DNA from 3 places in the Brassicibacter mesophilus genome. Region 3 is predicted to be linked to each of the others. Evidence: riboswitches for the same ligand, from Rfam matches in the RefSeq annotation. Region 3 holds a riboswitch; each other region holds the start of a gene.
The links. Region 3 has a riboswitch for cobalamin ahead of HNR33_RS05635 (cobyric acid synthase). Riboswitches for the same ligand answer to the same signal wherever they lie in the genome.
Positions count from the first base shown of each region.

Region 1: linked by a shared signal. The riboswitch ahead of cobT (nicotinate-nucleotide--dimethylbenzimidazole phosphoribosyltransferase) and the one ahead of HNR33_RS05635 (cobyric acid synthase) in region 3 are both predicted to bind cobalamin.
Region 2: linked by a shared signal. The riboswitch ahead of HNR33_RS19740 (Ig-like domain-containing protein) and the one ahead of HNR33_RS05635 (cobyric acid synthase) in region 3 are both predicted to bind cobalamin.

Region 1 is NZ_JBNPXI010000027.1:902-4,195, forward strand. It holds gene HNR33_RS19680 (hypothetical protein) at 1-548, shown strand, start outside; gene cobT (nicotinate-nucleotide--dimethylbenzimidazole phosphoribosyltransferase) at 1,008-2,057, opposite strand; cobalamin riboswitch at 2,153-2,332, opposite strand; gene HNR33_RS19690 (HutD/Ves family protein) at 2,458-3,081, opposite strand; gene HNR33_RS19695 (L,D-transpeptidase) at 3,257-3,294, shown strand, end outside.
Region 2 is NZ_JBNPXI010000027.1:14,003-17,296, forward strand. It holds SAM riboswitch class I at 96-199, opposite strand; cobalamin riboswitch at 818-987, shown strand; gene HNR33_RS19740 (Ig-like domain-containing protein) at 1,236-3,294, shown strand, end outside.
Region 3 is NZ_JBNPXI010000003.1:138,095-141,388, forward strand. It holds gene HNR33_RS05625 (hypothetical protein) at 1-437, shown strand, start outside; gene HNR33_RS05630 (hypothetical protein) at 483-1,034, shown strand; cobalamin riboswitch at 1,095-1,273, shown strand; gene HNR33_RS05635 (cobyric acid synthase) at 1,477-2,976, shown strand; gene cbiB (adenosylcobinamide-phosphate synthase CbiB) at 2,969-3,294, shown strand, end outside.

The DNA of each region.
Region 1 (3,294 bases), on a different contig from region 3:
ATAACGCGCATCCTCAAGGACTAGATGTAAGATGTTCTTTAGTAGTATATAAAGACCCCAATTCACCTGATGACCAAGATGAATATCATACTTTTGCCGAATTTAGAACAGATGCTGAGATTGTAGATATTCCTGGAAGTACAGGAACTAGACACATAGATCAGGTTCGTTTAAAAATATTGAATAGCGATGGAACGGTTTATAAAACTGTACCGGAATCAAACATTAGTAATGAACCAGAATTCTCAGTATCATATCCTTGGGGAGTTAGTACACTCTTTAGTTTTGGTACAAAAGTAGATGTAACAAAAACAGATGGCGGAATTAATGATTCTTTCGTAAAGTATGAATTTGAGCCTCAATCAATGGGCTTAGATTCATATACTAGTGATATGCAATCTCTAGTTGGAATAACAACTGTAGGCAGTTCAAGTTCTTATAACTATTATGGTTACTATTTTGTTGATTTAATAGTATTTACTGATCCAGAAGGAGTATTGGATGGTGATCAAACTTATAATTCTTACATTAGAGTTAATAATAATTAGTACTAATTAAGTACTGTAATAGGTGTAAATGAAGATATAAACGGCAGAAACTATTCTAGAGGATATGTCTACACTCTACAAAACAAATAGACGAAGTGTGAACAGAAGTACGGACACAGGATTCTACTTTTTGTTCACACTTTTGTTTTGTATAGAAATGCATAAAAACAAATAAGAATATCAATTTGATGTAGATAGCCTGTTCTAAGGATTTTCGTTGTAATTAACTGAGTATAAGGGTTGTAAAGGTGGAGCTGTGAAAAGAGTCTTCCTTATTTATTTTTTGACTTAAAAAATATTTTGAAAATTAGTACTTTAATCTAGGATAGATTATTCATAATCGAAACATATATCGCATTATATTTATAGTTATTTTTAAAAAAATGATTAGGCATAGTGAAAATCCGATACAGAAGATAATGTATCGGATATCTATTTCTTGTATATATAATTTTACTTCTATACTACACCAATTCCTGCTTCTTCAAAGGTTATCATTTTTTTATTCATAAATGCAGCAGCTTCTATTATGTTAAAAGCAAGCGCCGCACCACTGCCTTCTCCTAGTCTCATATCAAGGTCAAGCATAGTTGGTAGTCCTAGTAAGTCAGAAGCTGTTTTTGCCCCTTTTTCATTGGAGGCATGAGAGCTAACCAGATATTGTTTAACCTTAGGTTCTATAGTTGCTGCAATCAGAGCAGCTGCTGTAGATATGTATCCATCTACTACAACAGGTACTTTATTAGCAGCTCCAGCAATCATTACTCCAGCCATACCGGCTATGTCAAGACCTCCTACTTTAGCTAATACGTCTATTCCATCTTCTTTGTTTGGTTTATTTATTTCAACAGCTTTCTTAATTACATTTATTTTGTTTATTAATTGTTCTTTGGGAAGATTTGCTCCTACTCCTGTGATTTCACTAGGATCAATACCGCTTAAAACAGAAATTATTGCTGTGCTTGGAGTAGTATTTCCAATACCCATTTCGCCAGTACCTAGCAAATTTCTTCCTTTATTTATCTGGTCAGTTGCTATTTCAATTCCTACTTCTATGGCTTTAATAGCTTCTTCTTTTGTCATAGCAGGTCCCTTAGTCATATTATCAGTACCATGCTTTACTTTTCTTTTTATAACGTTTTTATCGTCTATATCTTCCATTACTCCGATATCAACAGTTATAACATCTGCTTTTGCCTGTGCTGCAAGTGCACAAACACCACTTACTCCATTAGCTATATATGAAGTCATCATCTTTGTTACTGCCTGAGGCGCCGCTGCAACACCTTCTTCACACACACCATGATCAGCAGCCATAACAATTATAGCTCTATTATCAACACTCGGATGAAGTTTTCCTGTTATTCCAGATAGTTGGACAGCTATATCTTCTAATTTTCCTAAGCTTCTTTGAGGCTTAATCAAATTATCTATCCTCTCTTTTGCTTCATGCATTGCTTCTTGATTTAACACTGTTATTTTTTGTAGAGTTTCATTTAATATTTTCATATATATTCCTCCTATTTTAAAATATAAAAAAATCCACACCAAAAATGGCGTGGATTTTCCATCATCCTCACCTAGGCCTGCTTTTTCACACGAAGCGGCTTAGTAGTTCTTAGGCAGGTCTCCTGACTTAGGTTCATCACCAAAGTACTGCCTTCCCTCAATAAAGAAGTGGCATATTAGTATTGGCTTACCTTTACAGTGGCGGGCCCGTTCGAGATTTTCACTCGATTCCCTATTCTCCCTTATTACAGGGCACCTAAAAAATGTTATTCATTTTATTATATATAGATTTTATTCATAAAGTTACTAAATGTCAATAACATTAGCGAAATTATTATGCCTTAGACAGTTATTCAATATGCATTTGAAAAATGTATACTAGATATTTCTAAGATGAATTTTAGTAGTATATTGATGTTCTTATTAGTTTAACATCACATGATTCGACATTATTGAAGTTAAAGCAGAATGTATTTTCTGAGGATTTTCTAGTTATTTCGAATATATCGCCTTGTTGTAGTCTATACATTTTGTTTAATTCTGTAACGACTTCAAGATTCCCTTTTACTATATAGAATACATCTGTTATTGTTGAGTAGTTTCCGGTAACTTTATTAGTAAATATTATTTTTTTAGATACTTTTTCTTTTAAAATAATAGACTGTAAATTTCCGCAGCATCCACTAGACATCATTAAATTAAAATCAGTTACCTTTCCATAGCTTTTTGTAGTCCATTCACCTTTAAAACTGTCTTGTTCAAAAGCACTTAATTCAATAGTGTGATGCCCCTCATGTTCAAGCCGAAGCTTTTCTTCAATAATCATTATTATCCTTGATATTCCTGGCAAATATGTAAATGTAGATTCTTCATCATCAACTTTAGCGGAACTTAACCTCCATTTGAAGTTTCGTTCACCATATTCAGCTTCTTCTGGATAAATTAATAGCTGTGCTGTAGTGCCTCCTGACCATTTGCTCGTTTTATGCTCTTCTTTTTTTATAATACTAATTTTATTAATCAAGAAGATATCCTCCTTGTACAGTAATGTTTGTGTTGTAATACTTAATTCTAACTATATAGCTTGAATTCATAAAAAGTCAATATTCACTATAAAAATGATTTTTTTGTCAATATACACTTTCTAATACTTTTTTCATCAATTTTGGATAAACTAAATACATCGGGAGGTGTAAATGATGAAAAAAATTACTTTATTATTATTAATACTTATTTT
Region 2 (3,294 bases), on a different contig from region 3:
ATAGTCTATTTTAAAAAATATAGCTAATGTAATTTAATGCAAATAAAAAAACCTCCTTCGAATGAAAGAGGTTATATGACGATAAAAGCCAGCCTCTCTCATCTTTCAGCATATAATGCTGCAGGAATTAGCACCTTGTGTTTTGAACACCGGTTGCTGGGTTTCATCGGGCCAGTCCCTCCACCTCTCTAGATAAGAGCGTTTTATTTTGTTTATTAATCTATTATATTATTCTATTTTAAATTCATGACACCATATTGTCAATACCTATTTTAAAATTTTATTGATATATTTAAAATAGAGTTTGTTAATATAATCATTTAAAGTAAAATATGGAACGATATGTTTACTGGAGATAAACCAGGGTAAACAAATATATAAAAATGAATATAAGCTTAAAATAAATAAGTAGGAAAAAAGCATTTGCATATTCTTTTCTTTCAGGATTATCTGAACCTATTGGTGCCTTATTAAGATATTTTCTTTTAATGAAGTTTTTCAATGAGACAATATTTGGGCTAATCTTTGCAGTATTCACGCTCTTGCGCAGGTAATTAATAGAATTTGTGATGACTATTAATAGGAGATCCTATAGAGGATTAATATTAGTAGTTGTCCCATTTTTAAAATATTATATACAATGGTCATGAATAATGATAGAAATGTGAAGAGAAAGGACAAAAAATTATCTATAATATTAATATATTGACTTTACAAATTTCTATATTTCCTATTGACTTATATATTGATAGTGTTATAATGTGATTGGAAACATATCCAACTATTGGATGTTTATTTAAGAATATAAGATAATAATATTTTAAAATAGTGTACTGATTTAGGGAAAGGGGTGCAAAGCCCCTGCTGTAGTCGCAGCTGTAACCGGTTATGAAGACTAAAGTAAGCCACTGCAAGTTGAATTGTGGGAAGGTTTAGTTCTGAAGATGACCCGGAAGCCAGAAGACCTGTCATTACGCTCTTCTTAGAGTCTCCGACTTAGAGTAAGGGAAGATATAGGTGTATTTTTATAAGTTAGACAGACTAAAATTAGACTGAATTTTGTTTAGTTTTATTCAGTTATGTCTAATTATTTACCTGTGTTTATAAACCCTATCCTATGTGGACAGGGTTTTTTGTTTTGCAATACTATTTTTAAACAGTTTAGAAAAGGAGATGATTCATGCTTTATATTTAATTATGAGTAAGAAATATTTTAATTACTGAGGAGGGGTAGTGTGTATAAAAAGATAATAAGTTTAGTATTAGCACTTTCGATGGCACTTAGTTTAATACCAGTATCTACATTCAGCTCATACGCTGATAGTAATTATGCATATGAAGCTGGCGCTACTGTTACTGAAGATGTATATGGAACAGAGAGAAAAGTAGATACAGCTTTAGATGAATTAAGAGGTTTTTATAAAGATTATCAAATAGATTATATACCAGCTATGGCGTATAATCATTCTAGCGATAATTTAGATAATGACATAAAAATCATTAAAAAAAACTTAAGAACATATAATTCAACAAAAAATGTATATAACTGTTACAAGGGCATAATGGAAGCTATTGCCTGTGACAAAGACCCTAGGAGCTTTCAATGCAATGGTGAGGAGCTAAATTATGTTGATACTCTTATAGAAAAGCAGGATCCTAACACGGGAGAATTTAATAGTGACATAGAAACACATGCATATTGTATGCTTGCTCTAGACATGGCAAGTGGAGATTATGATAAACAAAAAGCAGTTGATGTATTGAAAAACAGCTTAAATGTTAAAGACGGCAAAGCCAGCTGCAGTGATGATTTGAAAAAAACAGCTGTTGTTATGACAGCACTTTCAAATCATAAAAGCATAAACGGAGTAAGTGCATTAATAGATAATTGCGTAGCATACATAAAATCAAAACAAAAAGATGATGCTGGATTTTTCAAGGACGAGCCAGAGATACTTGGTCCAGTAATACAAGCGCTTATAGCAGTAGGAGAAAATCCTGTAGCAGAAGATTATATAAAAAATGGCAATACGATGGTAGATGTGCTGCTACAATATAAAAATAGTGATGGTACATATAATAATAGTCCTTGGTATAAGAAATACGTTAAAGAATCTACTGAAGCTGCATTTGCAGCATTTGCAGATTTGAAAAAAGATAGCTCTATGTTCCATGAGCTTATGATAGAGGTTGGGGATACTCCAGCAGATATTTTACTTAGCGTTGATACTAATGAAATTATAGAAGGTAAAACTCTAAAAGTAAAAGCTACTGTAGTGGATAATCAAGGAAGGCTTGTTTCAGGTCAAAAAGTAAACTGGCAAAGTGCTGATCCTGTTGTTGCTGAAGTAGAAAATGGAATTATAACAGCTATAAAAGAGGGTAGTACAACTATAAAAGCACAGCTAGAAGGAAATGCTACTATTTCAAAAAGTATTGATATAACAGTAGTAAGCAGATTACCAGCATCTATAAAGATATATTTAGATGATGAAGAGGTTAAAGATACGGTTACTGTAAGAAAAGGTGAAAGCATAGAACTTCATTCAAAAGTGTTTGACAAAGATGACGAACAAATACAAGATTCAGTTGTAACTTGGGAAATAGTTAATGGAAGCGACAATGTACAAATAAACAATGGACAAGTTACAGGAATGAACAAAGGATATGCAACCATCAAAGTTCAGTGCCAGGATGTAGTTAAAACTGCTAACATATCAGTTATATTAATTACAGATTTGGTTAAGGATGCATTAGATGAGACTAAAGCATATTTTGATGATAGAGACTTAGATTATTATTCAGCTTTAGCGTTAAGGCATTGTGGTATTGAAGAAAGTACGATAAAAGATAATATAAAAATAAATTCATATACAAGTAATCCTGAAGATTATGCAGAAAATATTATCGCCCTAATAGCAGCAGGTCTAAATCCAAGAGATTATAACGGCAACAATTATGTGGATGAATTAGTAAAATCTCAAGATGATTCAGGGTATTTCAAGATAGGATATAATTACACATATCCTGAAAACATAATATTACCAATTATTGCATTAGATATGGCTGGAGCTAATTATGATAAAATAAAAGCTTTAAGTGCATTACAAATAAAAGTAAAAGTTGTTGGAGATAACAAATGCTTTGAAGGTCATGGAGATTACAATAATATCGAGATGACTTCTCTTGGAATTATTGCGATGTCTAATCATATGCAAATAGAAGAGATTAGTCAATTAGTAGCAAAATGCAAAGGTTATTTAAAATATAAACAAAATGATAATGCTGCGTTTG
Region 3 (3,294 bases):
GCTCAGGTGATAATGAAGTTAAAGCTGAAGTTGTCTCTATAGCTAATGATAAAATTAATACACAAGAACTTACACTTTTAAGTAAAACAGAAATAGATATAGATGATGATGGAGAATTAGAAAATGTTGAGATGTATACAGCTGCTCAAAGAGATGAGAAAGGAAATATGATGTGGGATGATGGTCAAAATTGGTCATTAATAGTGAAGGATGGAGATAATGAATACCATTTATTTAATGAATACGTTCAGCTAGGCGAGCTTAAATACTGGGTATATACTTCAGGAGAAAAAAGTGAGTTTCATATAACCACTGTAATGCCAACAACAGCAGGATTACTTATGACTGATTATGTTTTTGATAAAGACAGCAAGAATTTTTACAAGACTATAGTATTTAATGCTGAAAATGTAAATATGTTAGGTTCTTCACATTGATTATTGACTGATTTATTATTACGCATAAGCACAAGGAGGATTTAATTGATTAAAAAAATTTCTATACTGGTTATTTCTTTACTAGTTATAGCTAATATCTTTAGCTTATATAAGATAAAGGGATACAAAGATGAACTGAATAAACAGGAAAAGCAAGAATATAAATACTATACCTTAAGCGGCCAAAATGGGAATTGGATAGTTGAAGATTGCAAATTATTATTGACTGCAGATAAATATAAAGCAGGAGAAGGGATTTTTAAGTATAAAGGCAATGCAGAAGATATTAATAGTGTAAAATTCTATGAAGTCGAATTGGTAAAGGTATCTAAAACAGACAATTCAGATAAAGAAGTTCTATATAATACATCAGCATCATCAAACGTAGAGGGAGTTCTGATGTCTAAAGAAAGTAAGACTTTTGGCAGTATATCCGGTCCAATAAAAGATGTTGGTAGATATGATTCAGGTATCAATTATGATGTATATTTTATAATAAAATATGATAAAGGTGTTAGAGAAACAATAGAGGAAACAATCCTACTCGACGTTGAAGAAATTGATCTAAGGTTCTTTAATTACAGCACTACAGAGTAAAGAAATGATGCTTTTTCCATTGACAAAAAAATATATATTAACTATAATTATAGTGACTTTTAAACTGAATAGTTTCAGGGTGCTTTGTTAGAAGTTAAAAGGGAAAGAGGTGTAAAGCCTCTACAGCCCCCGCTACTGTAAACAGGGATGAAATCTTTGGTGTCCACTGGGAAACTGGGAAGGAAAAGAGAGTAAAATGATCTGTGAGTCAGGAGACCTGCCTTGAAATATAAGTAAGACTGCTTCGGAGGGGGGCATGTTAATTTCATTGTATGAATTTAACGCATAGATCCTCTATGCGTTTTTTTTATAGCTCATAGGAAGGTTTTAGTTTTTCTTAATATAAACTTTCCGTAAAATGGGTTTCAAAAAAGGCTTCCTTAATATATGGATGTTTTAATAGAAGTCTTTTTTATTAATAGAAAAAATAGGAGTTGGTATAGTGGCAAAAAAAATAATGCTTCAGGGTACGGCTTCATCAGTAGGTAAAAGCCTTCTTACTGCTGCACTATGCAGAATATTTAAGCAAGATGGATATAATGTTGCCCCATTTAAATCTCAGAATATGGCATTAAACTCATTCGTTACTTCTGAAGGAAAGGAAATCGGTAGAGCTCAAGCTGTTCAGGCTGAAGCTGCGATGGTTGAGCCAATGGTTGAGATGAACCCAATTCTATTAAAGCCTACAAGTGATGTTGGAAGTCAGGTTATACTTAATGGAGTTGTATATAAAAACATGACTGCAGCTGAATATCATAATAACAAATCAGGGCTTAAAGACGAAATAGCTAAGGCATATAATAAGCTTGATTCTTTCTTTGATGTTGTAGTTATAGAAGGCGCAGGAAGCCCTGCAGAAATAAATCTAAGAGAAAATGATTTAGTTAATATGGGTTTAGCCGAGCTTATAGATTCACCTGTAATATTAGTAGGTGATATTGATAGAGGTGGTGTTTTTGCTTCAGTTTATGGAACTATAATGCTGATGACAGAGCAGGAAAGAGAAAGAATAAAAGGCTTTATGATAAATAAGTTTAGAGGCGATGTAGAAATATTAAAGCCAGGAATAAAGATGCTTGAGGAGCTTGTAAAGAAGCCTTGCTTAGGGGTAATACCATATATGAAGTTAAATATTGATGATGAGGATAGTGTAACAGATAGATTTGCTTCGAAGTCTACTGGAGATATAAATATAGCAGTAATAAGAACACCGTATATATCAAACTTTAGTGACTTTACGCCCCTAGAAATAGAGGAAGGAGTAAATGTAACATATGTTACAAGCAGAGAACAACTAGATAATGCAGACTTAATTATTATTCCTGGAAGCAAAAATACAATAAAGGATATAGAATATGTATTTAATAGCGGTATAGATAAATCTATATATAAAAAGCACAGGGAAGGTGTACCAATCATAGGCATATGCGGTGGTTATCAGATGCTAGGTAAGCAAGTAGAAGATCCTAACCATATTGAATCATCTATTGAAAGAATTAATGGATTATGTTTACTTGATACAAAGACTATTATTAAAGAAAAGAAGCAGACAAAGCAGGTTACTGGTAAGCTAATTAGTGAATTGAGTTCATTTAATATAAAAAAAGATGCTTTTGTTACTGGATATGAAATTCACATGGGCAAAACAGAGGTTTTTAGTGACAGTCATCCTGTATTTGAATTAGAGGATGGAAGATTAGATGGAGCAATAAATAGGTCTGGGAATGTTTTTGGAACGTATCTTCATGGAATTTTTGAGAATGATGACTTTAGAAGAAGTATCATAAAAACATTAAAGGACAAGAAAGGCATAGTGGAAAACAGTGGACTACTAAGCTATAAAGAGCTAAAAGATAACGAATATAATAAACTAGCTCAAGTTGTAAGAGATAATGCTGATATAGATAAAATTAAAATGATAATGGGGTTAATAAATGAATGATATTTTAATTTTACTAGTTGCATGCTTGCTTGATTATCTAATAGGAGATCCACCTAATTGGCCTCATCCTATTAGATATATAGGTATGATTATAAAGAAATATGAAAATCTGATAAGAAGTCTTAAATGGATGAACTTAAAAGTTGGAGGATTTTTCCTAACAGGGGTTACTGTAGGTACTGTCGTGTTGATAGTACATCTAATATTGTTGTTAGCTAGATTTATACATCCTGCTGTAAATCTAATTTTATCAATATATTTAATATATACTACTCTTGCAGCTAAATGCTTAGATGTTGAGACAATGAAGGTTCATAA